Regions from separate parts of the Streptomyces sp. NPDC102451 genome, predicted to be linked through region 2. Evidence: riboswitches for the same ligand, from Rfam matches in the RefSeq annotation. Region 2 holds a riboswitch; each other region holds the start of a gene.

Region 1 (7,697 bases), on a different contig from region 2:
AGCGCCTGACCGGTCTCCCAGGCGAGGCGGGAGGGGACGGCCTTCGGGTCGACGGAGTAGAAGTTACGGCCGGTCGGCAGGACGTTGACCAGGCCGCGCAGCGGGGAGCCGGACGGGCCGGCCGGGACGAAGCCGCCGTTCAGGGCGTGGACGCAGTGGTCCAGTTCGTCTGTGGTCCTGGCCAGGCGGGGGGCGACCTCCTGGGCCGCGAAGTTGAGGATCGCCGCCACGTCGGGGGTCAGGTCGTGGAGCGGTGTGCGGGTCGTCTGCTCGGGGCTCTGCCCCGGACCCCGCTGCTCAATCGCCGCAGGGGCTTGATCTGGCTGCTCGGTTGCCGAAACGATCTGATCCAGCGGGGCCCAGCCCGCGTCGTCCATCGCTTGCACCAAGGCGCGGGCCTGTTCCTCCACCGCGTCCGCGTCCGCGCGGGTCGCTGCCGACTCGTCCAGTCCCAACGCCTCGCGCAGGCCCGGCAGGGACGTGGTACCGCCCCAGATCTGCCGGGCCCGCAGGATCGCGAGGATCAGGTTGACGCGGGCCGTTCCGGTGGGCGCGGCGCCCAGGACGTGCAGGCCGTCGCGGATCTGGACGTCCTTGATCTCACAGAGCCAGCCGTCGAGGTGCATGATGAACTCGTCGAAGCCCTCGTCTTCGGGCCGGTCCTCCAGGCCCAGGTCGTGGTCGAGCTTCGCGGCCTGGATGAGGGTCCAGATCTGGGCGCGGACGGCCGGCAGCTTGGCCGGGTCCATCGCGGCGATCTGGGCGTGCTCGTCCAGGAGTTGTTCGAGGCGGGCGATGTCGCCGTAGCTGTCGGCGCGCGCCATCGGCGGCACCAGGTGGTCGACCAGGGTGGCGTGCACACGGCGCTTGGCCTGGGTGCCCTCGCCGGGGTCGTTGACCAGGAACGGGTAGACCAGCGGCAGATCACCCAGCGCGGCGTCGGGGCCGCAGGCGGCGGAGAGGCCCGCGTTCTTGCCGGGCAGCCACTCCAGGTTGCCGTGCTTGCCGAGGTGGATCATCGCGTCGGCGCCGAAGCCGTTGTCGTCGGCGGACGCGGCGATCCAGCGGTAGGCGGCCAGATAGTGGTGCGAGGGCGGCAGATCGGGGTCGTGGTAGATCGCGATCGGGTTCTCGCCGAAGCCGCGCGGCGGCTGGATGAGGATCAGCAATTTGCCGCGGCGCAGCGCGGCGAGCACGATGTCGCCCTCGGGGTTGCGGGACCGGTCGACGAACATCTCGCCGGGCGCCGGGCCCCAGTGCTCCTCCACGGCCTCGCGCAGCTCGGCAGGCAGCGTGGCGAACCAGCGGCGGTAGTCGGCGGCCGGGATCCGGACCGGGTTGCGGGCCAGCTGCTCCTCGGTGAGCCACTCCTGGTCGTGGCCGCCGGCCTCGATCAGCGCGTAGATCAGCTCGTCGCCGTCGCCGGAGACCAGGCCCGGGATCTCCTCCTCGGGCCCGAAGTCGTAGCCCTCGGCGCGCAGTCGGCGCAGCAGGGCGACGGCGCTGGCGGGGGTGTCGAGGCCGACCGCGTTGCCGATGCGGGAGTGCTTGGTGGGGTACGCGGACAGGACGAGCGCGATCCGCTTCTCGGCGGCCGGGATGTGCCGGAGCCTGGCGTGCCGTACGGCGATCCCGGCGACCCGGGCGGCCCGCTCGGGGTCGGCGACGTACGCGGGCAGGCCGTCCTCGTCGATCTCCTTGAAGGAGAAGGGGACAGTGATCAGGCGGCCGTCGAACTCGGGCACGGCGATCTGGGTGGCGGCGTCCAGCGGGGAGACGCCCTCGTCGTTCTCTTCCCACGCGGCGCGCGGGCTGGTCAGGCAGAGCGCCTGGAGGACGGGCACGTCGAGGCCGGTGAGGGCGCCCGCGTCCCAGGACTCGTCGTCGCCGCCGGCCGACGCGGTGGCCGGCTTGGTGCCGCCCGCCGCGAGGACGGTGGTCACGATGGCGTCGGCGGCCCGGAGTTCATCGATGAGCTCGGGCTCGGGGGTGCGCAGCGAGGCGACGTACAGCGGGAGGGGGCGGGCGCCCGCGTCCTCCACGGCGGTGCAGAGCGCCTCGACGAAGTCGGTGTTCCCGCTCATGTGGTGGGCGCGGTAGTAGAGCACCGCGACGGTCGGGCCTGTGACGTCCCGGGCGGTCCGCTCCAGCGGGCCCCACGCGGGGGCCGGGGCGGGCGGCTCGAAGCCGTGGCCGGTGAGCAGCACCGTGTCGGAGAGGAACCGGGCCAGCTGCTCCAGGTTGGCGGGGCCGCCGTGCGCGAGATAGGCGTGCGCCTCTGCGGCGATGCCGATCGGCACGGTGGAGGCGGCCATCAGCTGGGCGTCGGGGGCCTGTTCACCGGTGAGTACGACGACGGGGCGGCCGGTGGCGAGCACCTGGTCGAGCCCCTCCTGCCAGGCACGGACACCACCGAGGAGGCGTACGACGACGAGGTCCGTGCCGTCCAGGAGCTGCGGCAGGTCGTCCAGGGAGAGCCGGGAAGGGTTGGCGTAGCGGTAGCTGACCGGGCCCTGGGAAGCGCGGGCGCTCAGCAGGTCGGTGTCGGACGTCGACAGGAGCAGGATCATGCGGCGTCAGCCCTTCCTCGGGGTATCCACGCCCCGGGCAGTTGTCGGACGGCTGGAGTTCCTGACTCGCACGGCCTCAGGGGGCCGGGCTCACAGTGGCGGGACCGCGCCGGAATCTCACCGGGCTTCCTCCGTGTCGCCGTCTGGCGATGGCGGGCCGAACGGACCGCCGCTAGGCATAGTAGGCGGCGGGTGGGGGGTCCTGACCAGACGGCCCCCGCCCTGACCGGCGGCGGAGCGGTGTCCCGTACGTCACAGTGACCGTAGGGGCCCGCCACGGTCACGGTCGGTATGCTCGCCGCCATGTCCGCCTCCCCCCTGACGCCCTCGTCTCCGGGCGATGCGTGTGCCCGGAGCAGCGGTGACGCCTGCCCCGGAGCGCTGCGTCTGCACCGGGCGGACGACGGTGCGCTGGCGCGGATCCGCATACCCGGCGGGGTGCTGACACCCCGCCAGGCAGGGGCGCTGGGGCAGGCCGCCGAGCGCTTCGGTGACGGTGAGTTGCATCTCACCTCCCGGGGCAATGTGCAGCTGCGCGGGCTTTCCCCGGGCTGCGGTGGCGAGCTGGCCGGGCTGCTGGACGAGGCCGGGCTGCTGCCCTCCGCACGGCACGAACGTGTACGCAACGTGGTCGCGTCCCCGCTCTCCGGGCTCGACGGCCTCGGGTCCGTCGACATCCGCCCCTGGCTGACCGGACTCGACCGCCTTCTCTGCGGAAGCGACGGCGCGACGGCGCTCTCCGGACGTTTCCTGTTCGCCCTCGACGACGGCCGCGGCGACGTGGACGCGCTCGGCGCCGACCTCACCCTCCTCGGCCACGACGACGACGCCCTGCTGCGCGTCGGGGACGGTGACGCCGTCCTCCGCGTCCCCTCCGCCGACGCCCCCCGCGCCGCCCTGACCGCCGCCGAGGCCTTCCTCGACTCCGCCCGGGACAGCGGCGCCTGGCGGGTGAAGGACCTGCCGGACGCCACGGCGGCCGCGCTTCCCGCCGAGGTCGTACGACGGTTGCGGGAGGCCGGCATCCTCGCGGTCCCGGGCCGCCGTCCCCGCCCTTCCGAAGCCCTGCCCCCGGCCCCCGGTCCCGTCCCGGTCGGCCGTGGAGAGGCCGCGCTGTCCGTCGGCGTACCGCTGGGGCGGCTGGACCTGACGCAGTGGCGGCTGCTGTCGAGCGCCGGGGAACTGCGTCTCACCCCGTGGCGCGGGGCCGTCGTCACCGGGATCCCGACCGACCGCGCGGACGGCCTGCTCGACGGCCTCTCCGGGGCCGGTCTGATCACCGGGCCCGGTTCGCCGTGGGCCGGTGTGGGCGCCTGCATCGGGCGGCCCGGCTGCGCGAAGTCGCTGGCCGACGTACGGGCCGAGGCGGGGGCCGCCGTCGGACCCGTCGGACGGCTCCCTGTGTACTGGTCCGGCTGCGAACGCCGCTGCGGCCATCCGCACGGGGAGTGGATCGACGTCGTCGCCACCCCCGGCGGACACCGGATCTCGCACGTACGAGGGGACCGGGCCACCGAGGCGGCCACGGTCCGGGACGACCCGGCCGCGCTCGCCGCCGCCGTGGCGGCGGCACGGGGCACGCGCACCTGACCACCACGCACCACCACCCCCTGTTCGACCTGTTCGATCTGCTCGATCTGCTCGATGAAGAAAGCGACAGCACTGTGCACCAGTACGAGAAGGACGGACCGGCGATCTACCGCCAGTCCTTCGCCACCATCCGCGCGGAGGCGGATCTGGCAGAGCTGCCCGCCGACGTGAGCCAGGTCGCCGTCCGCATGATCCACGCCTGCGGCATGGTCGACCTCGTACGCGATCTCGCCTTCTCGCCGAACGCGGTGGCCGACGCCCGTGCGGCGCTGCGCTCCGGCGCACCGATCCTGTGCGACGTCGCCATGGTCGCCAGCGGTGTCACGCGCAGGCGGCTGCCCGCGGACAACGAGGTGATCTGCACCCTGTCCGACCCCGGCGTCCCCGAGCTGGCCGCGAAGCTCGGCACCACGCGCAGCGCCGCCGCCCTGGAGCTGTGGCGGGACCGGATGGAGGGCGCGGTCGTCGCCGTCGGCAACGCGCCCACCGCGCTCTTCCGGCTGCTGGAGATGATCGAGGAGGGCGCCCCGCGCCCCGCCGCCGTCATCGGTGTGCCCGTCGGTTTCATCGGGGCCGCCGAGTCCAAGGAGGCCTTGGCCGCCCACCCTTCGGGTCTTGAGCACCTCGTCGTGCGGGGCAGGCGGGGTGGCAGCGCCATCGCCGCCGCCGCCCTCAACGCGATCGCCAGCGAGGAGGAGTGAGCATGCCCGAGCAGCAGCACACCGGCGGCACGGGACGGCTGTACGGGGTCGGGCTCGGCCCGGGCGATCCGGCGCTGATGACCGTACGGGCCGTGCAGATCATCGGTGAGGCCGATGTCATCGCCTACCACTCCGCCCGGCACGGACGCTCCATCGCCCGCTCGATCGCGGCGCAGTACATCCGCGCCGACCACATCGAGGAGGCGCTGGTCTACCCCGTCACGACGGAGACCACGGACCACCCGGGCGGTTACCGGGGCGCGCTGGACGAGTTCTACGCCGAGGCCGCGGCCCGCCTCGCGGTGCACCTCGACGCCGGGCGCACCGTCGCCGTGCTCGCCGAGGGCGACCCGCTCTTCTACGGCTCGTACCAGCACATGCACAAGCGGCTCGCGGACCGGTACGACACCGAGGTCATCCCCGGTGTCACCTCGGTCAGCGCCGCCGCCGCCCGTCTCGGCACCCCGCTCGTCGAGGCCGAGGAGGTGCTGACGATCCTGCCCGGCACCCTGCCGGAGGAGGAGCTGACGGCACGTCTGGCGGCCACGGACTCCGCCGTGGTGATGAAGCTGGGACGGACGTTCCCCGCCGTGCGCCGCGCGTTCGAGGCGTCCGGCCGGCTGCCCGAGGCGCGGTACGTCGAGCGCGCCACCATGGCAGGGGAGCGGACCGGCGACCTGGCGGACACCGACCCGGACTCCGTGCCGTACTTCGCGGTCGCCGTGCTGCCCAGCCGGATCGACGCCCCCCGGCCCTCCCCCGCCGCCGGCCCGGGGACCGGCGAGGTCGTCGTGGTCGGCACCGGACCGGCCGGACCGCTCTGGCTGACGCCCGAGACGCGCGGGGCGCTGGCCGCCGCCGACGACCTGGTCGGCTACACGACGTATCTGGACCGGGTGCCGGTGCGGCCGGGCCAGCAGCGGCACGGATCCGACAACAAGGTCGAGTCCGAACGGGCCGAATTCGCCCTGGACCTGGCCCGCCGGGGGCGCCGCGTGGCCGTGGTGTCCGGGGGCGACCCGGGGGTCTTCGCGATGGCGACCGCCGTCCTGGAGGTGGCCTCGCAGGACGCGTACGCGGACATCGCGGTGCGGGTGCTGCCCGGGGTGACCGCGGCCAACGCCGCCGCTGCCAGGGCCGGTGCGCCGCTGGGCCACGACTACGCCACCATCTCGCTCTCGGACCGGCTCAAGCCGTGGGAGGTCATCGCCGGACGGCTCCGCGCGGCGGCCACCGCCGACCTCGTGATGGCGCTGTACAACCCCGGCTCCCGCAGCCGGACCTGGCAGGTCGGCAAGGCCCGTGACCTGCTGCTGGAGCACCGCTCCCCGGACACCCCGGTGGTGCTCGGCCGCGATGTCGGAGGGCCGGCGGAGAGCGTACGGACCGTGCGGCTGGCCGATCTGGACCCGGACGAGGTGGACATGCGGACGATCCTCATCGTCGGGTCCTCGCAGACGCGGTGGGTGCGGCGGGGCGACGGGCGGCAGATCGTCTGGACACCGCGCCGCTACCCGGAGGAGTGACCGGGGGGGCGTCGCCCGGGACCGTGTCCGGCGGCGGCCCGGCCCGTTGTCGGACCCCCGTGCCACGATGGCGATCATGAGCGATCCCGTACGCCACATGCCTCCCCTGGACGCCGACGAGCGGACCTCCCTGGAGAGCTGGCTCGACTTCTACCGCGTCACGCTCGCCCAGAAGTGCGAGGGCCTGACGGAGGACCAGCTCCGCGAACCGGCCGCCACCCCGTCGCAGCTCACCCTGCTGGGGCTCGTCCAGCACGCGGCGGAGGTCGAGCGGAACTGGTTCCGCCGGGTCCTCGCCCAGGAGGACGCGCCGCCGATCCACGACCCCGGGGCCGACCCGGAGGGCAGGGACGGCGGGTTCGACCTGGCGGAGGACGCGACGTACGAGCAGGCCCGCGCCGTGTGGCAGGCGGAGATGGACCGGGCCAGGGAGAACTGCGCGGCCCGCGCGCTCGACGACACCGTGCCGTTCGGCGGCGGCGGCCGGGTCACCCTGCGCTGGATCTACACGCACATGATCGGCGAGTACGCACGCCACTGCGGCCACGCCGACCTCGTACGGGAAAGGATCGACGGCCGTACGGGCGTCTGACCCCGCCGGCCCTACGGGATCACGCGCCCGTGAGCTGGTGCAGCAGGGCGCGTGCCTCCTCCGGCGTCCCCGCGACCGGCACCCCCGGGGGGACCGGCGGCCGTCCGACCACCACCACCGGGATGCCGGCCTCGCGGGCGGCGGCGAGCTTGGGGGCGGTCGCGTCACCGCCGCTGTCCTTCGTGACGAGGACGTCGATGCGATGGCGCCGGATCAGCTCCCGCTCGCCCTCCAGGGAGAACGGCCCCCGGTCCAGCAGCACCTCCATCCGCGCCGGGTACGGGACGTCGGGGGCGTCCACCGAGCGCATCAGGAACCAGAGCGCGTCCAGACCGGCGAACGCCGCGAGGCCCATGCGCCCCGTGGTGAGGAAGACGCGCGACCCGAGCTCCGGCAGCAGATCCGCGGCGCCCGCGAGGGAGTCGGTGAGGTGCCACCGGTCGCCCTCGACCGGCACCCAGCCGGGCCGACGGAGGGCCAGCAGGGGAACATGGACAGCGGCGGCGGCCGAGGCCGCGTGGAAACTGATCGTTCCGGCGAAGGGATGGGTGGCGTCGATGACCGCATCCACATGGTGTGCGCGGATCCACTCCGCCATGCCCTCGGCTCCGCCGAAGCCGCCGACGCGCACCTCGCCGGGCGGCAGCTTCGGGTGTGCGACGCGCCCCGCGAGTGAGCTGGTCACCCGGATCCCGTCCGCTGCCACCAGGGACTCCGC
Region 2 (7,697 bases):
GCACCGGCGCCGCTACAGAAGTCCCACGAGGTCCGCCAGCCAGTGGCCGTAGACGTCGCTGTCGGCCACGGGCGGCACGATCAGGCCCGCGAGCAGAGCGAGGGGGGATCCGACCAGCAGCAGCGTCGCCGGCAGATCCGAACGGGCGGGCATCTGTGCCTTGGTGGGGACCGTCGAGACCATCCCCACCGCGAAGGCGAGCACAACGATGAGCAGACCGAGCACGCCGAAGACGACCATCCTGACGACGGACGGTCCGGGATCGGCCTGCAGCGCCGCCATGTACCCCGCCGCGACAACGGCGATCAGCAGAGCTACGACGAGGGCGACCGCCTGGTCACGGAGGTACACCCTCCGCCTGGTCACGGGCGTGGAGGTGGCCTCCGGCGCGGGTTCGGCCTCCGCCGGGGACTCGGCCTCCGGTACGGGCCCGGCCTCCGGCCTGGACGTGATCTCCGGTGTGGGTGGCAGGGCCTCGAGGTTGCGGAGGTAGTGGTACGCCTCCCCGAAGGCGGCCGTCTCCTCCGGACTTGCCCCCAGCGCCCGGACGAGGTTCTCCAGATTGGCCCAGTGGGTGGGAAGGGAGCGTCCGGACAGCCACCACTCGACGGTGGGCTCCCACTGGTTCCTGTCCGTTTCGCTGATGACCTCGTTCTCGAATGCCGCGGCGAACATCGCGGCCGGTGGCCAGTCGGTGTCGCCGGCCCGCGCTCTCAGGGCCTTCAGCTGTTTCCCCAGATCGGCGCGGGAGGTGACTTTCTCCAGCCGGCTGAGGATCAGGGACGGCTCCGGCGCTGCTACGCCCGGTCCAGGTGCCAGGGTCGCCACGTCGCCGGGCGGAACATCGTCCGCGGCTTGCTCTCCGGCCTCCTCCGGCTGATCGGGGTCGGGTTCGGCCGGCGGCGGCAGCGGTGTCCCGGACGGAGCCGCGGCTGCAACCGTCTCCCTCCTGGCCGCCTTCGCGATGGTCACCCGGTATTCGAGTTCGGCCCACATCTGTGGCCGCTGCCTCACCCCGGCTGCGAGGATCCGTTCATAGACGTAGTCGTACAGCTCGTGAACACTGACCGCTCCGTCCCTGTCGAGATCGGCCTCACCGGTGCGGAGACCTTCGATCACGGCTCCGGTGAACCTGGACCGGCCCGGCTCCAACTCGCTGACCCGGTCGCCCTCCCAGGCGTATTCGGTGCGGTTGGTGGCCGTGATGACCGCCCGCCCGTGCCCGGCCAGTTCATCGCGCACATGGACCGTGGTGTCGCCCTTGGTGCCGTGCAGGAAGGCCCCGCTGTAGCAGCAGTCCAGCAGCAGGACGATGGACCGGGCCCGGCACCGTCGCATCTGGATCTGCAGGAAGGATCCGGAGACGGCGGTGGAGGCGAGGAGCTTCTGGTCGGTGTCCCGGGCCGCGAAGTACAGCTCTCCGTTGTCGTTCTTGATCCCATGGCACGACAGGTGCAGCAGCAGGAGGTCGTCCCGGCTCCGGTCGAGGAAGAACTCCTCCATCGCGCGGCTCACCTCGCCGTGGCGGCCGTCGATGACCGTCTGCACGGCGAAGTCACCGACCTGAGGGTCGCTGAGCACCTCGGCCAGACCTTCGGCGTCCGGCGCCGGCGAGCGCAAGCGGCTCAGACCGGCGGTGTCGTAGCGACCGGTCGCGATCAGCAGGGCAAACCGGCCCCCGGGCATCGTGTGTCCCCCTTCAGACTTGCCCGGCCGTCCCGGATTCCGGCACCGGCGTGTCCGGGCCCGGGCGTGGCGCGGGTTCCACCGCAGTACGCGGCGGAGTGTGCCGGGAGATGAACTCCTCGATCAGTCGGCGCTGGTCGGCCGATGACAGGGCTTCCACCTCCAGGCTGTCCTCACCCACGGCGATACTGATCCTCCGAACCGGCCGGTTCTCGATCCACGCCTGCAGCAGGTGCACCAGACTACGTACCACGAACGGCGCCGCTGTCACCACCAGGGCGCCCAGAGCGATCGTCCCGCCCGGCTTGGCTCCCTCCGGTGCCTCTTCCGCCCGTTCCAGCACGACGCTTTCGATCTCCTGCTCCAGCAGGCGTTCACGCAACGCGAGCGTGCACGACTCCAGTTCCTCCGGATCGCTGTCCGGGCCGCCCTCTAGCACCACCCGGATCCGACTCGCCGAACTGCTCACTGTGCCCCCACGTACTTGCCGAGCGATCAGCGTAGCCAAAACTCTTCCGGCCCACCCCGGCCAGCGGCGATTTGCGTGCACACAGCAGGTCGAAGTCACACGCCGGGGTGGGGCCCGCGCCGTCGGCCGCCTGCTCCACCGCCCCTTCTCCGGGGCGTCGGGCGCGCTTGTCATCGTCCCCCACCTGGCATTACTGTCACCACGCCTTGGTGAACGGGAAATCGGTGTGATGCCGGTGCGGCCCTCGCCACTGTGATCGGGAAGTCCGGCTCCGGCCCTCGCGGGCAGCCACTGGGTCCTTGTGACCCGGGAAGGCGGAGTTCGGGCGGTGGTACCCGTAAGCCAGGAGACCGGCCAAGGCACTTCAACCATCCACGAGGTGCTGGAGAGGGTCTGCTGAGCCATGCACATAGCCGAGGGTTTTCTGCCTCCGGCGCACGCGATCGCCTGGGGTGTCGCGTCCGCGCCGTTCGTCGTCCACGGAGTCCGGTCACTTACGCGTGAGGTCAGGGAGAACCCTGAGAGCACGCTGCTCCTGGGGGCCTCCGGGGCCTTCACGTTCGTTCTTTCCGCGCTCAAGATCCCGTCCGTCACCGGGAGTTGTTCGCATCCCACGGGTACGGGGCTGGGGGCCATCCTGTTCCGCCCGCCGATCATGGCGGTCCTGGGCACCATCACCCTGCTGTTCCAGGCGCTCCTGCTGGCCCACGGCGGTCTGACCACGCTGGGCGCCAACGTCTTCTCGATGGCGATCGTCGGGCCCTGGGCGGGGTACGCGGTCTACAAGCTGCTGCGCCGGTACGAGGTGCCGCTGATGGTGGCGGTGTTCTTCGGCGCGTTCGTCGCCGACCTGTCGACCTACTGCGTCACCAGCGTGCAGCTGGCGCTCGCCTTCCCGGACCCGGGCAGCGGGTTCCTGGGCGCGCTCGGCAAGTTCGGCTCCATCTTCGCGGTCACCCAGATCCCGCTCGCGGTGAGCGAAGGTCTCCTGACGGTGCTGGTCATGCGTCTCCTGGTGCAGTCCAGCAAGGGGGATCTGACCCGGCTGGGCGTGTTCCTCACCGGCAAGCAGAACCGGACCAGGACGACCGAGACCGAGGCGGTGGCCCGATGAACAGGAACACGAAGATCAACGCCCTTCTGCTGATCGTCGTGGCGGCCCTGGCCGTCCTGCCGCTGGCCCTCGGCCTCGGCGACGGCGAGGAGGAGCCGTTCGCGGGGGCCGACGCCCAGGCCGAGACGGCGATCACCGAGATCGATCCCGACTACGAGCCGTGGTTCTCCCCGCTCTACGAACCGCCGTCGGGCGAGATCGAGTCGGCGCTGTTCGCCCTCCAGGCCGCGCTCGGCGCGGGTGTCCTCGCCTACTACTTCGGCCTCCGGCGCGGGCGCCGTCAGGGCGAGCTGCGGGCGGTCGCGCCGCAGCACGGCGACGTCGCCGGGGAGTCCGCGGCCCGGGGGAACTGAGCGCGTGCTGCCGATCGACGCGGCGGCGCACAGCTCCCGCTGGCGCCGCCGCCATCCCGTGGACAAGGCCGTGCTGGGCCTGGGCCTCACCGTTCTGGCGATCTCGCTGCCGCCCTGGCCCGGTGCGGCCCTGATCCTCCTGACCGCCGTCGCCGTGCTGCTGGGGCCGGCGGGGGTGCCCGCCCGTCAACTGTGGCGGGCGTACCGGGTTCCCCTGGGTTTCTGTGTCACCGGGGCCGTCACACTCCTCGTACAGGTGGGCGGACCGGAGGGGTTCGTGGCCCTGGCCGGCGGGGGGCCGCTCCGCGCCGGGGAGCTGCTGCTGCGCACCTCGGCGGCGTCCCTCGGTGTCCTGCTGTTCGCGTTCACCACCCCGATGTCCGATCTGCTGCCCCGCCTGGTCAAGGCGGGGGTGCCGGCGCCGGTGGTGGATGTCGCGCTGGTGACCTACCGCATGAGTTTCCTCCTCCTCGACTCGGTACGCCGGATCCGTGAGGCCCAGGCGGCACGGCTCGGGCACACCACCCGGGCCGCCGCCTGGCGTTCGCTGGCAGGGCTGGGCGCCACCGCCTTCATCAGGGCCTTCGACCGCGCGGCCCGGCTCCAGGCCGGACTCGCCGGGCGCGGTTACGACGGGACCCTGCGCGTCCTGGTGCCCGAGGCCCGCGTCTCCGTCCGGTTCGTGGCCGTGAGCGTCACCCTGCTCGCGGCCCTCACCGTCCTGACCTTCGCCCTGGAAAGGCCCTTGTCATGAGCGAACCGGTACTGCTCGCCCTGCGGGGCGCGTCCTTCGCGTACGAGGACGGCCCCACCGTGCTCAGCGGCCTCGACTTCGAGGCGCACGCCGGGCGCGCGCTCGCCCTGCTCGGCCGGAACGGCAGCGGTAAGACCACGCTGATGCGGCTCCTCAGCGGCGGGTTGCGCCCGCGCGAGGGGCAGTTGACGGTCGAGGGGCGCCCGGTGACGTACGACCGCAAGGGGCTGACCCGGCTGCGCACCACGGTCCAGCTGGTGGTGCAGGACCCGGACGACCAGCTGTTCGCCGCGTCCGTCTTCCAGGACGTGTCGTTCGGACCGCTGAACCTCGGTCTGCCCGACGCCGAGGTGCGGGCGCGGGTGGACGAGGCTCTCGCCGCCCTCGACATCACGGCCCTGGCGGACCGGCCCACCCATCTGCTCTCGTACGGACAGCGCAAACGGGCCGCCATCGCGGGCGCGGTCGCGATGAGGCCGCGTGTGCTGATCCTCGACGAGCCGACGGCCGGGCTCGATCCGGACGGCCAGGAGAGGCTGCTGGCCACCCTCGGCACGCTCCGCGACAGCGGCACCACGGTCATGATGGCCACTCACGACGTCGACCTCGCCCTGCGCTGGGCCGACGACGCCGCGCTCCTCACCCCCTCCGGTGCCGTCGCCGGGCCCGCTCCCGCGATGCTGGCCCGTACGGACCTCCTGCGGGAGGCGGGGCTGCGGCTGCCGTGGGGCATCGCCACCGCCGGACTGCTTCGCGCGCACGGGCTGCTGGACGCCACGGCGCCCGGCCCCCGTACCCCCGAGCAGCTCACGGACTTCGTCCCCGGCACGGTCGGACGACCCGGAAGAGGTCCGGCGGTCAGATGACCCGGAAGAGGTCTCCGGCGGCGTGGACGTCGGTCAGGTCCTCGATGCTGCGGAGGTTGTCGCACAGGGCGTCCAGGACCGTGCCGGGTTCGGCGGCCTGCGGGGCGCCGACGGCCACGCCGAAGGAGCGGAAGCCGAGCGTGTGCTTGGCCTCGTTCCAGCCGCGCATCCACCCCTCGGTGACGTCGCACTCCCCGTCGGTGATCATCACGATGTCGCCGCGCCTGCGGCCGTCCGCGTCGTACTCCTTCTCCAGCAGCCCGACGGCCGCCGACAGGGGCGCCCGGTAGTCGGTGCCGCCCCCGAAGAAATGCTCGGCGAAGTCGATCACGTCCTCGGTCCCGGCGGGCCCGGAGGCCGGGAATCGGCACACCTTCAGGGACTCGGCGGAGGAGAACAGGATGCCGACGAAGTCGCGCTTCGCCCTGCGGGCCTGGTCCAGCAGCGCCAGGGCGCACGCCTTGGACCACGCCTCGCCGGTGATCCCGCCGGGGCCGGGGCGGCTCATGGAGTTGGAGCAGTCGACGCACGCGATGATCGCGCCCTTCCCGGTGGTCTGCTCCCCTCGGCTGTCGTAGAGCATCAGACGTGCCTCGGCGTACCTCGCGGCGAACACGCTCCTCATGGCCGGTACACCGAGGTTGGCCAGCTCGGAGGGGATGACCCGGGAGAGGTCGTCTCCCAGGGTGATGCCGACCAGCTCGCCCCGGGCCTGCTCGACCTTGCGGGCGCTCTCGCCGGCGGCCATCTGCCGGAACCGGCCGATGAGGTCCGCGAACCGCCCCAGCCGGCCGGAGCGCAGCCGCTCGGCGAGCTCGGCCCGTCGGCCGAAGGGCATCCGCTCCAGCTCGCCCGGACCGACACCCCATGCGCGCATCAGCTCGGCCTCGTCGCGGGACTGCTCGGCCGCCGTGGCCGTGGCACTCCGTGCGGCGGCACGGATGCCGGGGGCCGCCGCGGCGAGTGCCTGCCCTGCTTCCTGGGAGGCCTGGCGCGCGGCGGTGTCGGCGGCCTCGGCCCTCTCGATCGCCCGCGCCAGGGCGTCGGTCGGCCCGTCCGGCACCGTGCCGTCCTCGTCCGCCTCCCCGGCAGCCTGCTGGAGCGCCCCGGCGACATCGGAGGCCGTCCGCTCGGCCTCCTCACGGGCGGCCTCCGCGCGCCGGATTCGCTCGGCGGCGTCCTCGGCCCGCTCCAGCATCCCGCGCAGGGCGTCGGACCGGGCGAGTACGGCCATGGCCGCGGCGTAGGGGTCGCCGGAGGTCTCGCGGTGCAGCTCGGTGAACTCCGGGCTGTCCGTCAGGGCCGTGACGACCTGGTGGTTGACCAGACGGGAGGGGTCCATGCCGGCCCGGTCGCGTACCTGCGGGCTGACCTTGTAGGCGGCCAGGAACACATCGGTGAGCAGGTCCTCGGTGTGGTCGTGGCGCTGGTTCAGGTCATGCGCCAGGTGCCGCAGCCCGGCGGTTCCGGCGTAGGCGTCGCGCCAGGCCATCGTGTCGAACCGGTCGGCGGCCACTGTGGCGGTCGCCTTCGGCTGTTCCGTGCCGGAGGTCAGGCCGAGCCACTTCCCTGCCCGGTCCCTCAGCTCCGTGATGTCTCTCAGGGCCTCACCCATGGTCGTGTCCCCGCCGCTCAGAGCTGGGCCTGCACGAGGCTCGCGTCCACCCCGAGCGCCTCGGTCAGGACGCGGGCGTGGACGGCGCGCTGGAGGATGATCACGCGTTCGACGGCGGTGGTGGAGCGGTCGGCGGCCTCCGCCTCCGCGTGCAGCCTCTCCAGCTGCTTGCCCGCCATGTTGAGCTTGGTGATGGCCTCCTTGATCGCCCAGTCGGCCAGGGTCTCGCGGGACTGGCCGGCCTTCGCGTCGAGTTCGGCCTCCAGCTCCTCGATGGCGTCGGCGAGGTCGAGGGCCTCCTTGGCGTCGGGGTTGACCAGGTGCAGGACCTCGCGCTCGACGGTGGGACGCTCGGCGGGCGAGTCCCACAGCACGTGGGTGAGCACCGACAGGTCGTTACGGTCCACCGTGTCGCGGCCGTCCAGGAAGGCGCAGGCCTGGAGCAGCCGGACCGACTGGCGCCAGCGGCGGTCGGAGGCGATCAGCTCCTTGCGGCGCAGGGCGGCCCGGAGCGTGCAGACGGCATCCACGATCGCGTCCGGGACGTCCACGGCCGGAACGGCCTCGGTCACGGCCTGCTGGAGCTCGGTCAGTCCCACTGTGGTCCGGGTGGTGACGGCGGGGGCGGCGACGGCGGAGCGCACCAGGCCGGCGAAGTTGGAGGGGTCGGCGAGGTATCCCACCTCGATCCGTACCAGCAGCCGGTCGTAGATCGCGGCGCTGTCGTCGCCGGTGGGCAGCTCGTTGGACGCGGTGATCGCGCTGATCAGGGGGCAGTGGATGGGCTCACCGCCGTTCTCCGGGTGGTAGATGCGCTCGTTGAGCAGCCCGAGGGTCTCG
Region 3 (7,697 bases), on a different contig from region 2:
CTCCGACCCGGGCCGAGACGTTGCCCGAGGTGCCGACGACCAGGCCGTCCGCCGCCGTCCGCCGGGCGGTCGCGACGACACCGCCCCAGGCCCGTTCGATCGCGTCCGTACGCACGTCACTCATGCGGGGATCCTAGGGTCAGGGACCGACGGGCCGGGTGACCGATGTCTCCTCGGAGGGTGCGCCGGGCACGAGTTCGAGGGGCGTCGCGGGGCGGGGGCCGGGCCCAGCCCGGCGCGGGGGACGCCCGGCCACGCATCACGCACACAAGCGGAACCGGCGTACGCGGTTGGGGTCACCGTGCCGCCCTGCCCAGTTCATCTTCCGTTCACCCTGGTTGCTTACGTTCCACGTGCCAATGACGTCGAACGATTGCCTGGGTAAATGGAACACATCACGCTGCTGCTTGCGATCGTGATCGTGACAGCTCTCGTGTTCGATTTCACGAACGGTTTCCACGACACCGCCAACGCGATGGCCACCACCATCTCGACCGGCGCTCTCAAGCCCAAGACAGCGGTGGCCATGTCCGCCGTTCTCAACCTCGTCGGCGCGTTCCTGTCGGTGGAGGTCGCCAAGACGATCTCCGGCGGGATCATCAACGAGAACGGCCTCAGAACCGAGGTCATCTTCGCGGCGCTCGTCGGCGCGATCCTGTGGAATCTGCTGACCTGGCTGGTCGGCCTCCCCTCCAGTTCCTCCCACGCACTCTTCGGCGGCCTCATCGGCGCCGCGGTCATGTCGGCCGGCTGGTCCTCGATCAACGGCGGCACCGTCGTCACGAAGGTCCTGCTGCCGGCCGTCGCCGCGCCGGTCGTGGCCGGCATCGCCGCGCTCCTGGCCACGAAGCTGACGTACCGCCTCAACCGGAAGATCACCGACGAGGCCCAGCTGAAGTCGACCGCCAAGGGCTACCGCGCCGGCCAGATCGCCTCGGCCGGGCTCGTCTCGCTCGCCCACGGCACCAACGACGCGCAGAAGACCATGGGCATCATCACCCTGGCCCTGGTCACCGGCGGCGTGCTCTCCCCCGGTTCCAACCCGCCGGTCTGGGTCATCGCCTCCGCCGGTATCGCCATCGCGATGGGCACCTACCTCGGCGGCTGGCGCATCATCCGCACCATGGGCAGCGGCCTCACCGAACTGCGTCCGCCGCAGGGCTTCGCGGCCCAGACCAGTGCGGCCACGGTCATCCTGGCCTCCTCGCACCTCGGCTTCTCCCTCTCCACCACGCAGTCCTGCTCCGGCGCCGTCATGGGCGCGGGCCTCGGACGCAAGGGGGGCGTGGTCCGCTGGTCCACCGCCACCCGGATGTTCGTCGCCTGGGGTCTGACCCTGCCGGCGGCCGGACTGGTCGGCGCGGGGGCCGAGTTCCTGACCAAGCAGGGGCCCTGGGGCGTCGCGGTGGTCGCCGTGCTGCTCGTGGCGGGCTCCGGCGCCATCTGGCTGCTGTCGCGCCGCAAGCCGGTCGACCACACCAACGTGAACGCGGACACCGAGCCCGCGGGTGTCGTCACCACCGCCATCTCGGCGGTCAGCCCGCCGCCCGCCGGTGCCGTCGTACCGGAACTCAAGACCACCATCCCGGCCCCGGCTCCGACGGCCGGAACCCCGGCCGATCCAGCCACGGTGTAAGGACGCATCCGCATGAACATCGACTGGGCAGCTCTCGCCTCCGTCTTCGGCGTCAGCCTCGTGGTCACCGTCGCACTGGTCGGCCTCTTCACCCTCGGCGTCACGGGCCTGGCCAAGCAGGCCTCGACGGCGCAGGGCGGCGGTTCCACCGGCCTGGCGCGCACCGGCGCGTACGCCTGCTTCGGGCTGTGCGCGGCGGCGGTCGCGTACGGGATCTATCTGATCGTCGCCTGACACCCCCTCGGGCACCCTCACCGGCCGGACACACCCCGTGTGTGTCCGGCCGATGTGCGTCTCAGCACACTGAAGGCTCGCAGGTCAACGGCAGGTTGACTGGCGTTCGCGGGGCATGGTGGACTGCCGGAGCCATTGAGGCCGACCGGATGCCGGCCGGCCTTACGGCGACAGGAGAGGAAGCCGGTGCGAATCCGGCGCGGTCCCGCCACTGTCACCGGGGAGCAGCCTCCACACGGAAGTCACGGTCCGCCACCGCGGACTGGAAGGCCGGAGGAACTGCGGATCCGGAAGCCAGGAGACTCTCGTCGCCGGTCACGTCGAACCAGGGCGCGGACCCTGAGTGAGGACATACGCCATGTCGGGCTGCCCTGCGTCGGTCGCCGAACCACCTGTCACCGAGGCCCTTCGAGGCGCGACGGCCGGCTGAGTCGTGCGAGCCGACCGCATCTTCGCGTACGGCGCCGCCGCCGGCCTGATCGGTGACCTGCTGCTCGGTGATCCCCGCCGGGGCCACCCCGTCGCCGCCTTCGGGCGTGCGGCGGCGGCCGTCGAGAGCCGGCTGTGGCGCGACCACCGCGGCCGGGGCGCCCTGCACACGCTCGTCTGCGCCGGGGGCGCCACGGGTGCCGCCGCGCTGGCGGCCCGTGCCGTACGGAACCGTCCCGCCGCCGCGGTGGCGCTGACCGCCGCCGCCACCTGGTCCGTCGTGGGGGGCACCTCGCTGGGCCGGGAGGCCCGTGCCATCGGCGGGGCGCTGGCCGCCGGGGACGTCGAACTGGCCCGGGAGCGGCTGCCGCACCTGTGCGGCCGCGATCCGCAGTCGCTGGACGGGCAGCAGATCGCCCGCGCCGTGGTGGAGTCCGTCGCCGAGAACACTTCCGACGCCGTCGTGGGCGCCCTCGTGTGGGGAGCGCTCGGCGGAGTGCCCGGGCTGGTCGGCTTCCGGGCCGTCAACACCCTGGACGCCATGGTCGGGCACAAGTCGCCCCGCCACCGGCGCTACGGCTGGGCGTCGGCCCGGCTCGACGACGTCGCCGGCTGGCCCGGGGCCCGGCTCACCGCCGTGCTGGCCGTGGCCGCCGGGGGACGCCCCCGCGAGGCCGTACGGGCCTGGCGGGCCGACGCGGGCCGGCATCCCAGCCCCAACGCGGGCCCGGTGGAGGCCTCGTTCGCGGGGGCGCTGGGCGTACGGCTCGGCGGCACCCTCGCGTACGGCGGGCGGGTCGAGCACCGCCCGGTGCTCAACGGCGGGGCGGGCAGGGACGTGCGGACCACGGACATCGAACGCGCGGTGCGGCTGTCGCGCCGGGTGAGTGTGCTGGCCCTCGCCGTGTGCGCGGCGGGGCGGCTGGCCATGGGACGGAGAACCACATGAGCGGCGGGCTGCTGGTCGCGGGGACCACGTCGGACGCGGGCAAGAGCGTCGTCACGGCCGGGATCTGCCGGTGGCTGGTGCGCCGGGGCGTGAAGGTCGCGCCGTTCAAGGCGCAGAACATGTCGCTGAACTCGTTCGTCACCCGGGAGGGGGCGGAGATCGGCCGCGCCCAGGCGATGCAGGCGCAGGCCGCCCGGGTGGAGCCGTCGGCGCTGATGAACCCGGTGCTGCTCAAGCCCGGAAGTGACCGGTCGAGCCAGGTCGTCCTGATGGGCAAGCCGGTCGGCGAGATGAGTGCGCGCGGCTACCACGGCGGGCGCCAGGAGGCGCTGCTGGGAACGGTCACGGACTGTCTGGAACAGCTGAGGGACACGTACGACGCGGTGATCTGCGAGGGGGCGGGCAGCCCCGCCGAGATCAATCTGCGGCGCACGGACATCGTGAACATGGGTATCGCGCGGGCCGCGCGCTTCCCCGTGCTGGTGGTCGGCGACATCGACCGGGGCGGTGTGTTCGCCTCGTTCTTCGGCACGACGGCGCTGCTGAGCCCCGAGGACCAGTCGCTGGTCGCCGGATACCTCGTCAACAAGTTCCGCGGGGACGTCTCGCTGCTGGAGCCGGGGCTCGACATGCTGCTGGGGCTCACGGGGCGGCGGACGTACGGGGTGCTGCCGTACGCCCACGGTCTTGGCATCGACGAGGAGGACGGGCTGCGGGTGTCGATGCGCGGCACCGTACGGGAGTCGGTGGTGGCGCCGCCGCACGGCGAGGACGTGCTGCGGATCGCGGTGTGCGCGGTGCCGCTGATGTCGAACTTCACCGATGTCGACGCGCTGGCGGCCGAGCCGGGCGTGGTCGTGCGGTTCGTGGACCGGGCGGAGGAGCTCGTCGACGCGGACCTCGTGATCGTGCCGGGGACGCGGGGAACCGTGAAGGCGCTGGCGTGGCTGCGCGAGCGGGGACTCGCCGAGGCGCTGCGGCGGCGGGCCGCCGAGGGGCGTCCGGTGCTGGGGATCTGCGGCGGGTTCCAGGTGCTGGGCGAGCGCATCGAGGACGACGTGGAGTCGCGGGCCGGTCTGGTCGAGGGGCTCGGACTCCTTCCGGTGCGGGTCCGGTTCGGCCGGGAGAAGGTCCTGGGGCGGCCCGTCGGGTCGGCGCTCGGGGAGCCGGTGGAGGGGTACGAGATCCATCACGGGGTCGCCGAGGTGGGCGGCGGCGAACCGTTCCTCGACGGGTGCCGGGTGGGCTCGGTCTGGGGGACGCACTGGCACGGGTCGCTGGAGAGCGACGGGTTCCGGCGGGCGTTCCTGGGCGAGGTCGCGCGGGCCTCGGGGCGGCGGTTCACCGCGGCGCCGGACACGAGCTTCGGGGCGCTGCGGGAGGAACAGCTGGACCGGCTGGGGGATCTGATCGAGGAGCACGCGGACACGGATGCGCTGTGGCGGCTCATCGAGACCGGTGCGCCGGCGGGGCTGCCGTTCATTCCGCCGGGGGCGCCGCCCGCGCCCGCCCCGGCCCCCGGTCCTCGAACTCCCCCGAAGGCTGATGTGTTGCCCCGTACTGCTGATGTTTCTGCGAACGAGGAGGCCCTGTGAGTACGCCGTATCCCTTCACCGCCATCGTGGGGCAGGACGACCTGCGGCTCGGACTCCTGCTCAACGCGGTGAGTCCCGCCGTCGGCGGGGTCCTGGTCCGCGGCGAGAAGGGCACCGCCAAGTCCACCGCCGTACGGGCGCTCGCCGCCCTCATGCCGGAGGTCGAGGTCGTGGCGGGGTGCCGCTTCTCGTGCGCCCCGGCAGCGCCCGATCCGGCGTGTCCTGACGGCCCCCACGAGGCGGGTACGGGCGTGTCGCGTCCGGCGCGGACCGTGGAGCTTCCGGTCGGCGCGTCGGAGGACCGGCTGGTCGGCGCCCTCGACATCGAACGGGCGCTCTCGGAGGGCGTGAAGGCCTTCGAGCCGGGTCTGCTGGCCGACGCCCACCGCGGGATCCTGTACGTCGACGAGGTCAACCTCCTCCATGACCACCTGGTGGACCTGCTGCTCGACGCGGCGGCCATGGGCGCCTCGTACGTCGAGCGGGAGGGCGTCTCCGTCCGGCACGCGGCGCGCTTCCTGCTGGTCGGGACAATGAACCCGGAGGAGGGCGAGCTCCGGCCGCAGCTGCTGGACCGCTTCGGGCTGACCGTCGAGGTGGCGGCCTCGCGTGAGACGGACCTGCGCGTCGAGGTCGTACGGCGCAGGCTCGCCTACGACGACGACCCGGCCGGCTTCGCCGCGCGGTGGGCCGACGAGGAGGCCGCGCTGCGTGAGCGGATCGTCGCCGCGCGCGCCCTGCTGCCCCGTGTGGTGCTCGGCGACGGCGTGTTGCGGCAGATCGCGGCGACGTGCGCCGCGTTCGAGGTCGACGGGATGCGGGCCGACATCGTCATGGCCCGCACCGCGACGGCGCTGGCGGCGTGGGCGGGACGCGAGGAGGTCGTCGCGGACGACGTGCGGCAGGCCGCGCTCCTGGCGCTCCCCCACCGGCGCCGGCGCAACCCCTTCGACGCGCCCGGGCTGGACGAGGACAAGCTGGACGAGGCCCTTCAGGACGCGGCGGACGGCGAGGGCGACGACGATCCGGACCCGGACGGCCCGGGCGGCGGGGTGCCCCCGCAGGGTGGCGGCCCCGACGACGGCCCCGCCACGGACGGCCCGGACGACGGCGGTACGGACACGGGCGGCCCCGACGACGGCGGCGTCGACGCGCCGGGCCCGGAGGAGACCGGCACCGGCGGCGCGCCCGCGCCGGGCGGCGGTGAGCAGCAGCCCGTGCGGGCCGGCGAGCCGTTCCGTACGAAGATGCTCAGCGTGCCGGGTCTGGGCGAGGGCGCGGCGGGCCGGCGTTCCCGGGCGCGTACCGAGCACGGCCGGACCACCGGGTCCCGGCGGCCCGAGGGGGCGCTGACGAAGCTGCACCTGGCGGCGACCGTGCAGGCGGCGGCCCCGCACCAGCGGGCGCGCGGCCGGTCGGGCCGGGGTCTGGTCGTACGGCGTGACGATCTGCGGCAGGCCACGCGGGAGGGGCGCGAGGGCAATCTCGTGCTGTTCGTCGTGGACGCCTCGGGGTCGATGGCGGCCCGGCAGCGGATGAGCGCCGTGAAGGGCGCGGTGATGTCGCTGCTGCTGGACGCCTATCAGCGCCGGGACAAGGTGGGTCTGGTCACCTTCCGGGGCAAGGACGCCGAGGTGGCGCTGCCGCCCACCTCGTCGGTGGACGCGGCCGCCGCACGGCTGGAGACGCTGCCGACCGGCGGGCGCACCCCGCTGGCCGCCGGACTGCTGAAGGCGCACGACGTGCTGCGGGTGGAGCGGCTGCGTGATCCGTCGCGGCGGGCGCTGCTCGTCGTGGTGACGGACGGCCGGGCGACCGGCGGTGTCGATCCGGTGGCGCTGGCGGCGCGGGCCGGGCGGCTGCACGCCTCCGAGGGCACGGCGTCCGTCGTCGTGGACTGCGAGTCGGGGATCGTGCGCCTCGGTCTCGCCGCACAGCTCGCCCGGGATCTGGGGGGCAGCGCGGTCACGCTCGACGAGCTGCGCGCCGACTCGATCGCCGGGCTGGTCAAGGACATCACTGCTACGGGAAGGGCCGCTTGATGCCTCAGGGACAGCCGGTATCGGTACCGGACGACGGACTGACGACACGTCAGCGGCGCAACCGCCCGCTGCTGTTCGTCCACACGGGCATCGGGAAGGGCAAGTCGACGGCGGCCTTCGGGCTGGCGCTGCGGGCCTGGAACCAGGGCTGGCCGATCGGGGTGTTCCAGTTCGTGAAGTCGGCGAAGTGGAAGGTCGGCGAGGAGAACGCGCTGAAGGTGCTGGGCGCGAGCGGCGAGGGCGGCAGTGTCGACTGGCACAAGATGGGCGAGGGCTGGTCGTGGGTCCAGAGGGACAATCAGCTCGACAACGAGGAGAAGGCCCGCGAGGGCTGGGAGCAGGTCAAGCGCGACCTGGCGGCCGAGACGTACAAGCTGTACGTGCTCGACGAGTTCGCCTATCCGATGCACTGGGGCTGGATCGACACCGACGAGGTCGTCGAGGTGATGCGGGACCGTCCGGGCACCCAGCACGTGGTGATCACGGGGCGGAACGCCCCGCAGAAGCTGATCGAGGCCGCCGACCTGGTGACCGACATGTCGAAGGTCAAGCACCCGATGGACGCCGGCCAGAAGGGCCAGAGAGGCATCGAGTGGTGAGTGTTCCTCGTCTGGTGATCGCGGCGCCCGCCTCGGGCAGTGGCAAGACCACGGTCGCCACGGGCCTGATGGCGGCCTTCGCGGGGCGTGGCCTGGCGGTGTCCCCGCACAAGGTGGGGCCCGACTACATCGACCCGGGTTACCACGCGCTGGCGACCGGCCGCCCGGGGCGCAACCTGGACGCGTACATGTGCGGGCCCGAGCTGATCGCCC
Region 4 (7,697 bases), on a different contig from region 2:
TGCTCGGCGCTCGGGAGCCGGCTGGCGCCCCTCGTCGCCCGGCTCGCGGGGGACGCGGAACGCGCGGTCCTAGCGAGCCTCTGCGCGAGCGTGGCCGGTCTGCTGGCGCTCGGCGCCACCGTGTCCGCCACCGGAGCACCCGCGCTGACCGCGGCCGTCGTGGGATACGGACTGGTCTACCTGGGGCTGGGCGCGGCGGGGCCCACCGAGAACGACCTCCTGCACCGCCGCGTCGACACCTCCGGCCGGGCGACGGCCCTCTCCGTGCAGTCGCTGGCCCAGCAACTCGTGGGGGCGGCCGCCGGCCTGGTCGTCGGCGCACTGCCCGCGGGGCCGCTGCCCTGGCTGCTCGGTGCCGTGGTGCTTCTGGCCGGAGCACTCCTGTGGACCCGGCGCACCGCCTCCGCTCCGCAGGCCGCCCCCGCCCCCGGGTGGGACGGGGGCTGACCTCTCTGCTCCGTACGGACGCCCCGGATCGCGCGGGGCCGCGCCCTTGGCCAGGCTGGCCCGGAGCCGGGACGCGAGATCCCCGTACTTCCAGGAGCCGAGATGCAGCAGGACAAGCACCCGTCGTACCGTCCCGTCGTCTTCCGCGACCGTTCCGCCGGGTACGCCTTTCTGACCCGGTCCACCGCGTCGAGCGAGCAGACGATCGACTGGGACGACGGCAACAGCTACCCGGTCATCGACGTGGAGATCTCCGCCGAGAGCCACCCCTTCTTCACCGGCAAGGCGCGGGTGGTCGACACTGAGGGCCAGGTCGCCAAGTTCGAGCGCCGCTACGGTGACGAGGGGGGTGGGGACGCCTCCTGAGCCCCGGGTCTCCACGGCTTTCCGCACACGGGGCAGAATCGTCGGCAGTGTGCCCCGTGACCGCCGCGCCTCACCGGGGCACGACCGCCCGCGTTCCCCAGGAGACCCGCCCCCATGCCCGACAGCCCCGCCCTGCTGGTCATCGGCGAATGCGTCGCCGACATCGTCCGGCTGCCGGGCGCCCCGGACCGGATCCACCCCGGCGGCAGTCCCGCGAACGTCGCGTACGGTCTGGCCAGACTCGGCCGGGACACCACTCTGATCACCCAGCTCGGCCAGGACTCCGACGGGCGGCTGATCGAGGACCACCTCGCCTCCGCCGGGGTGCGGGTCCTGACGGACGGCGCCGACGCGCCCACCCCGGCCGCCACGGTCGAGCTGGACGACGCAGGCCGGGCGACGTACAGCTTCGAGATCACCTGGACGCTGGGCCCGGTCGCGCCCTCGGGGGAGCCGCCCCTGCACGTTCATACGGGCTCCGTCGCCACCGCCCTCGAGCCCGGTGCGGACACCGTCCTGGAGCTCGTCCGGTCGCTCCGGAGGACGGCGACCGTCAGTTACGACCCCAACGTGCGGCCCGCGCTGATGGGGGACCACGCCCTTGCCGTGCACCGGGCCGAGCGCATCGTCGCGCTGAGCGACATCGTCAAGGCCAGCGACGAGGACCTGCGGTGGCTGTACCCGGACGAAGCCCCGGAGAAGGCCGCCGAGCGCTGGCTCCGGTCCGGGCCGGCGCTGGTCCTGGTCACCCGCGGAGCCGCAGGCGCGACAGCGTTCGTGCCGGGCACGGACGTGAGCGCCGGGGCGCCGCCCGTCCAGGTCGTGGACACCGTGGGCGCCGGTGACGCCTTCATGTCCGGCACGCTGCACGCCTTGGCCTCGCACGGCCTGCTCGGGGCGGGGAGCCGTGCACGGCTGCGCACCCTGGACGCCGAGGTCCTGGGCGACGTACTGCGCCACGCCGTGGCGTCGGCCGTCGTGACCGTCGCACGGGCAGGCGCCCTGCCTCCCGACGAGGAGGAGCTGTCAGCGGCTCTGACCAGCGGACCGGCCCCGGAGCGGTAGGGGGTCGAGGGGGTGTCCTCGCCCGCACCACGGTCGTTGATTCTTTCATGACCGTGACCCTTACCGACACCGTCCCACCGTCCACCACCGAACTGCTGACCGGCGTCCTCCTCGGCCCGGGACACCGCCGCGAGCACGGATTCTGGCAGCGGCTGATCAGCACAGAACCGTTCCGCCGCCCCGCCGGCGGAACGCCCGAAGAGCGCCTGGAACTCGCCTACGACCGGTTGCGGATCCTCAACCTCTCCCTGGACAGCGGAGCGCGCCTCGCCTCCGACCCACGCGCGCTGGCCGCCCTGCACGCCTGGCTCGGCCCGGTGGACCCCGCGCTGACGACCGTGGCGGGCATCCACTACAACCTCTTCCTCGGCAGCCTCCTTGACCACGAATGCGCCGGCCGCCGCGACCTGTCGGACTACCTGACGATGCGGCGCATCGGCACCTTCCTCTGTACGGAGGTGGCGCACGGCAACAACGCGGCGGCCATGGAGACCACCGCCACGTACGACCGTGAGCGGGACGGATTCGTCCTGCACACCCCCAACCCGGGCGCGCAGAAGTTCATGCCCAACACGAGCCCGGCGGGCGGGGCGAAGTCTGGCCTGGTCGCCGCCCGCCTGGTCGCCGACGGTTCGGACCACGGGGTACGCCTCTTCCTGGTGCCGCTCACCGACGACGCGGAGGCGCTGCCGGGCATCCGGGTGCGCCGGCTGCCCGCCCGGATGGGCAGCCCGGTGGACCACTGCCTGACCTCGTTCGACCGGCTCTTCGTGGAGCGGGACGCCCTGCTGGGATCCGCCGAAGAGGGCGACGCACCGGGGGAGTTCAGGACCGGGCCGGGGGACAGGCGGCGGCGCTTCCTCACCTCGATCGGGCGGGTCACCCCCGGCCGGATCTCCATGAGTGCCTGTGCGGCGGGATCGGCCCGCGCGACCCTGGCGGTCGCCGTGCGCTACGGCGGCCACCGGATGATCTCCGGCAGCCGGGGCGCGCCGCCGGTCCCCGTCAACGCCCACCGGACCCATCACGGACCGCTCGCCTCGGCCATGGCCACGGTCTTCGCCATGAGCCTGCTGTACCGCAGGGCGCAGGAGCGGTGGGAGGCCTGCACGGACGAGGACGGGCGGGCGGAGGCGGGCAGACTCGTCGACGTCGCCAAGGCGTGGATCACCTGGCGGGCCCGAGACGTCATCGTCGAGAGCCGTGAACGCTGCGGCGCGCAGGCGCTCCTGGAGAACAACGGCATGACCGAACTCGTCACGGGCGTGGAGGGGGCCATCACCGCCGAGGGCGACAACATCGCCCTGTACGCCAAGGCGGCCGCGGACATGCTCTTCGCCGCCGAGCCCGGCCGCGACGACGTCCCGGGCCCGGCCCCGCACCCCGGCGACCTGGCCGACCCGCGCTTCCTGGGCAGCCTCCTCGCCTCGGTCCAGGACATCTGGTTCGCCAGGGCCAGGACCCGCGCGCTGCGGGCGCCCGACGCCGACGCCCTGGAGAGGTGGAACTCGGCCTCGGGCCCCGCCCTGCGCGGGGTCGAGGCCTATGCGTACCGGCAGGCCGCCGAGGCCTACGCCGAGGCCCGCGCGACGCTTCCCCCGGGGGCGGCCAGGGACCGGCTGGGGGAGCTCGAGCGGCTGTTCGTCTTCGAGTGGCTCTCCCGCAACAGCGGCGATCTGCTGGCCGCCGGTCTCCTGAGCGGCGATCAGGTGGACGCCCTCCCCGAGGCCGTGGAGGAGCATGTGGCGGCCGTCGCCACGCACGCCGCCGAACTGGCCGAGTCCTTCGCCCTGCCCGAGGAACTGCTCGCCGACTGGCCGATCGCCGGCCCCGGCTACGCGGACGCCTACGACGATCCCGGTGGCCCGTGGAACACCGGCCCGGCGGACGCCCGATGAGCGCCGGCTGCAGGGGGCGGGCGATGTGCGGCCGACTGGGCGAGCGCCTGGAGATCCTTGGACTGCGCGCCGTCCTGCTGGCCTACTGGGGCACCACATCCGTGCTCGCCCGCCGGAGCGGGAAGCCGCACACCGACGGAGGCGAATCGGTTCACCCCAAGAGCTGACCCGCCCGACGTCCGCGCCGGTACGGCGGGGAGACGCCCGCCGTACCGGCGACGGCCCCGAGGCCGCCCCCACGTCGCGTGATAGCTTGCAGACGCCAGTCACACTCCACGTGGAGTCAGGGAATCCGGTGCGAATCCGGAGCTGACGCGCAGCGGTGAGGGGGACGGGCGGGGCCACGGCCACTGGGACACCCTCGGGTGCACCGGGAAGGCGCCCCGTCCGGACGAACCCGAGTCCGAAGACCTGCTGGCACCCGCTTCCGCACCGGGAGCGGAACTCCGTACCGGGCTTCGCGCATGAGCCCAGAGAACGCCGAGGGACTCCGTGCCGCCCATAGCCAGCACCGTACGCCGAACTGCCCTGCTCGTCGCGGGACTCGTCCTCCTGACCGCCTGCGGCGGGGGCGGGAACGAGCCCGCCGCCGACACCGCGCAGGACGACGCCGCCGCAGGCTTCCCGGTGACCCTGAAGAACTGCGGCCGTACGGTGACCGTCGACGCCGCACCGCGGCACGCCGTCTCCCTCAACCAGGGATCGACGGAGATCCTCCTCTCCCTGGGCCTCGCCGACCGGCTCGCCGCCACCGCGACCTGGACGGACCCGGTGATGAAGGGCCTGGAGAAGGACGAGTCCACGGTGCCCCGTCTCGCCGAGAACCAGCCCTCCTCCGAGAAGGTCCTCGCCGAGGAACCCGACTTCGTCACCGCCTCGTTCGAGTCGACCCTCGGCAAGGGCGGCGTGGCGTCACGCGACCAGTTCGAGGAACTGGGCGTACCCACATACCTCTCACCCGCCGACTGCGCGGGCAAGGACAACACCGGCAGCAGCGACGGCTCCCGCACCGAGCCTCTGACCATGGACCGGGTCTACGGCGAAGTGCGCGACCTGGCGAAGGTGTTCGGCGTCCCGGAGCGGGGCGAGAAGCTGGTGACGAGCCTCCGGACCCGCATCGACAAGGCGACCGCGGGCATCGACGCGTCCGACACCACGATGCTCTACTGGTTCGCCAACGCGGAGGCCCCCTACCTGGCGGGGTGCTGCGGAGCCCCCGGCATCATCACCGGGGAGCTCGGCGCGAAGAACGTCTTCGACGACACCCACGAGGAATGGCCCCAGATCAACTGGGAGACCGTCGCCGACCGCAACCCCGACGTGCTGGTCATCGGCGACCTGACCCGTAAGTCGCAGACCGCCGAGAGCGCCCAGAAGAAGATCGAGTTCCTGGAGTCCAACCCCGCCACGAAGAACCTGGACGCCGTCAAGCACAAGCGGTACGTCCTGCTCAGCGGCCAGGCCATGAATCCGACCATCAGGACCGTGGAGGGCGTGGAGCAGGTGGCGGCCGGGCTGCGCTCGTTCGGACTCGCGGGGTGACGGACACCGGACACGTACCGGACGTACCGAAATCCCTTCACGGGACCGCGCACCTGCCGGACCTACCGACGGACGTGCACATCACGGGAGTGCGCGTCGAGCAGCCGCCCGCGGTCCCGGCTGCCGCAGGGGCCCGGATCCTGCGTGACGGCCTGCTGTGGAGCGCAGGGATCGCCCTGCTGCTCCTGTCCGTCGCGGTCGCCGTCACCATCGGTCCCGCCCGCATCTCGGTCCCGGACGTCTGGTCGGCGGTGGCCTCGCACCTCGGCATCGGTCACGGGCGGCTGAGCCCGATCCGGGACGGCATCATCTGGAACCTGCGCATGCCCCGCACCCTGCTCGCCGCGGTGTGCGGCGCCGGGCTCGCGGTGTGCGGCACCGTGATGCAGTCGCTGCTGCGCAACCCGCTCGCCGACCCGTTCGTCCTCGGCGTCTCCTCGGGGGCGTCCACCGGCGCGGTCGTGGTCGTCGTCCTGGGCGTCGGCGGGGGAGCGGTCTCCGTCTCGGGCGGCGCCTTCGCCGGGGCCCTGCTCTCCTTCGCCCTCGTTCTGCTGCTCAGCCACACACTCGGCGGATCCACCGACCGGGTCGTCCTCTCCGGGGTCGCGGCCATGCAGCTCTTCTCCGCGCTCACCTCCTTCGTCGTGATGACCGCCGCCGACGCCGAGCAGACCAAGGGCGTGCTCTTCTGGCTGCTCGGCTCACTGAGCGGGGTCGGCTGGAGCGACGTGTGGATGTGCTCCGCCGTGCTCGCCGTGGCCCTGCTGATCTGCCTGGGTCACGCCCGTACGCTCGACGCCTTCGCCTTCGGCCAGGACGCCGCCGCCGCGCTGGGGGTGCACGTGGCCCGCACCCGGATCGTGCTGCTCTGCACCACCGCGCTGCTGACCGCGGCCCTCGTCAGCTCGGCGGGCGCCATCGGGTTCGTCGGCCTCGTCCTGCCGCACGCGGCCCGGGCGCTGACCGGGTCGGGGCACCGGAGGCTGCTGCCGGTGACGGCACTCGCCGGAGCCGTGTTCCTGGTCTGGGTCGACACGCTGGCCAGGACCGTCCTCGACCCCCAGGAGGTCCCGGTCGGCGTGGTCACCTCCCTCATCGGGGTGCCCGTCTTCGTCCTGATCCTGCACCGCACGCGGAGGAGCCCGTGAACCGGACGGAGACCCCCGGCGACGGCCTGCGGGCCGCGCGGGTCAGCAGGGAGGCCGGCGGGAGGATCGTCCTCGACGGGGTGAGCATCGCGCCGCCGCCCGGCACCACCGTCGGGCTCCTCGGGCCGAACGGCTCCGGCAAGACCACGCTGCTCCGGGTGATGGCGGGCGTACTCGCCCCCGGTGCGGGCGTCGTCACGCTCGACGGCCGCACCCTCGCCGAGACGGGCCGGCGAGCCGTGGCACGCCGGGTGGCCGTCGTCGACCAGCACGCCTCCACCCAGGTCGACCTGAGCGTGCTGGACGTCGTACGACTCGGCCGCATCCCGCACCGGCGCGCCTGGTCAGGGCCGGGCCCCGAGGACGACGACGCCGTACGCGAGGCACTCACGCGCACCGGGCTCGCCGACCGCGCCGGGCAGTCCTGGCACACCCTGTCCGGCGGCGAGCGCCAGCGCGTGCAGATCGCCCGCGCCCTGGCCCAGCAGCCGCGTGAACTCCTGCTCGACGAACCCACCAACCACCTGGACATCCAGCACCAGCTGGAGCTGCTGTCCCTGGTCGCCGCGCTGCCCGTCACCGCGGTGATCGCCCTGCACGACCTCAATCTGGCCGCCATGTTCTGCGACCGGGTCACCGTCATGAAGGAGGGCCGGGTGGTCGCCGGCGGAACGCCCTCGGAGGTCATCACCGAGGAACTCATCGCCGACGTCTACCGGGTACGCGCGGTCGTGACACCGGAAGGGCCCGACGGGCGCCCCGCGGTGCGGTTCCTGCCGGGCGAGGCCGTCCGCGGACCGCACAAGTGCGACGAGAGGGCGGGCCCGTGAACCACCCGGGTCCGCCCCTCGCTACTGTCGCGCGGCCTTTCGCCGCTGTGTGAGGGGGTCAGCGACGACGTCCCTGGCCGAACTCGCCGCCCGTGTCCTTGCCGCTGCCCATGTCGTCCTTGCCGTCCGCGTAGTCGATCTTCTCCTTGCGGAGTTCGGCGGAGACTTCCTTCTGCTCGGTGACCTTGCTGGTTTCGAGACGGACCCGCTCCACCGGGACCGCCTCCTTGCGGACGGTGGCTCGTTCGGCGTGGAGGGTGACTTCGACGTCCTGATCGCCGAGGTCGGTCCCCTTCATGCCGGTGACCTTCTCGCCCGGCTGCAGAGGCTCGCGCACCACGCGCACCTCCTCGTGGGACACCGGCACGGTCCGCGTGACGTTCTCGGTCACGACGTACTTG

Evidence for each region. Region 2 has a riboswitch for cobalamin ahead of ACIRD8_RS25875 (energy-coupling factor ABC transporter permease). Riboswitches for the same ligand answer to the same signal wherever they lie in the genome.
Region 1: linked by a shared signal. The riboswitch ahead of cobN (cobaltochelatase subunit CobN) and the one ahead of ACIRD8_RS25875 (energy-coupling factor ABC transporter permease) in region 2 are both predicted to bind cobalamin.
Region 3: linked by a shared signal. The riboswitch ahead of ACIRD8_RS31215 (cobalamin biosynthesis protein) and the one ahead of ACIRD8_RS25875 (energy-coupling factor ABC transporter permease) in region 2 are both predicted to bind cobalamin.
Region 4: linked by a shared signal. The riboswitch ahead of ACIRD8_RS05980 (ABC transporter substrate-binding protein) and the one ahead of ACIRD8_RS25875 (energy-coupling factor ABC transporter permease) in region 2 are both predicted to bind cobalamin.

Annotation. Positions count from the first base shown of each region.
Region 1 is NZ_JBIWKD010000022.1:23,221-30,917, reverse strand. Features, by position in the region: gene cobN (cobaltochelatase subunit CobN) at 1-2,570, opposite strand, end outside; cobalamin riboswitch at 2,603-2,756, opposite strand; gene cobG (precorrin-3B synthase) at 2,862-4,160, shown strand; gene ACIRD8_RS32950 (precorrin-8X methylmutase) at 4,235-4,861, shown strand; gene cobJ (precorrin-3B C(17)-methyltransferase) at 4,864-6,387, shown strand; gene ACIRD8_RS32940 (DinB family protein) at 6,464-6,979, shown strand; gene ACIRD8_RS32935 (cobalt-precorrin-6A reductase) at 6,999-7,697, opposite strand, start outside.
Region 2 is NZ_JBIWKD010000013.1:48,501-56,197, forward strand. Features, by position in the region: gene ACIRD8_RS25865 (caspase domain-containing protein) at 13-1,686, opposite strand; gene ACIRD8_RS25870 (hypothetical protein) at 1,700-2,155, opposite strand; cobalamin riboswitch at 2,324-2,529, shown strand; gene ACIRD8_RS25875 (energy-coupling factor ABC transporter permease) at 2,559-3,269, shown strand; gene ACIRD8_RS25880 (energy-coupling factor ABC transporter substrate-binding protein) at 3,266-3,622, shown strand; gene cbiQ (cobalt ECF transporter T component CbiQ) at 3,627-4,376, shown strand; gene ACIRD8_RS25890 (energy-coupling factor ABC transporter ATP-binding protein) at 4,373-5,242, shown strand; gene ACIRD8_RS25895 (VWA domain-containing protein) at 5,235-6,857, opposite strand; gene ACIRD8_RS25900 (AAA family ATPase) at 6,875-7,697, opposite strand, start outside.
Region 3 is NZ_JBIWKD010000019.1:53,511-61,207, forward strand. Features, by position in the region: gene ACIRD8_RS31200 (class II aldolase/adducin family protein) at 1-124, opposite strand, end outside; gene ACIRD8_RS31205 (anion permease) at 386-1,636, shown strand; gene ACIRD8_RS31210 (hypothetical protein) at 1,649-1,870, shown strand; cobalamin riboswitch at 2,046-2,175, shown strand; gene ACIRD8_RS31215 (cobalamin biosynthesis protein) at 2,304-3,248, shown strand; gene ACIRD8_RS31220 (cobyric acid synthase) at 3,245-4,843, shown strand; gene ACIRD8_RS31225 (putative cobaltochelatase) at 4,840-6,885, shown strand; gene cobO (cob(I)yrinic acid a,c-diamide adenosyltransferase) at 6,885-7,484, shown strand; gene ACIRD8_RS31235 (cobyrinate a,c-diamide synthase) at 7,478-7,697, shown strand, end outside.
Region 4 is NZ_JBIWKD010000002.1:553,930-561,626, forward strand. Features, by position in the region: gene ACIRD8_RS05955 (MFS transporter) at 1-447, shown strand, start outside; gene ACIRD8_RS05960 (type B 50S ribosomal protein L31) at 550-813, shown strand; gene ACIRD8_RS05965 (carbohydrate kinase) at 928-1,878, shown strand; gene ACIRD8_RS05970 (acyl-CoA dehydrogenase) at 1,926-3,776, shown strand; gene ACIRD8_RS05975 (hypothetical protein) at 3,800-3,943, shown strand; cobalamin riboswitch at 4,023-4,210, shown strand; gene ACIRD8_RS05980 (ABC transporter substrate-binding protein) at 4,269-5,318, shown strand; gene ACIRD8_RS05985 (FecCD family ABC transporter permease) at 5,393-6,466, shown strand; gene ACIRD8_RS05990 (ABC transporter ATP-binding protein) at 6,463-7,296, shown strand; gene ACIRD8_RS05995 (PRC and DUF2382 domain-containing protein) at 7,355-7,697, opposite strand, start outside.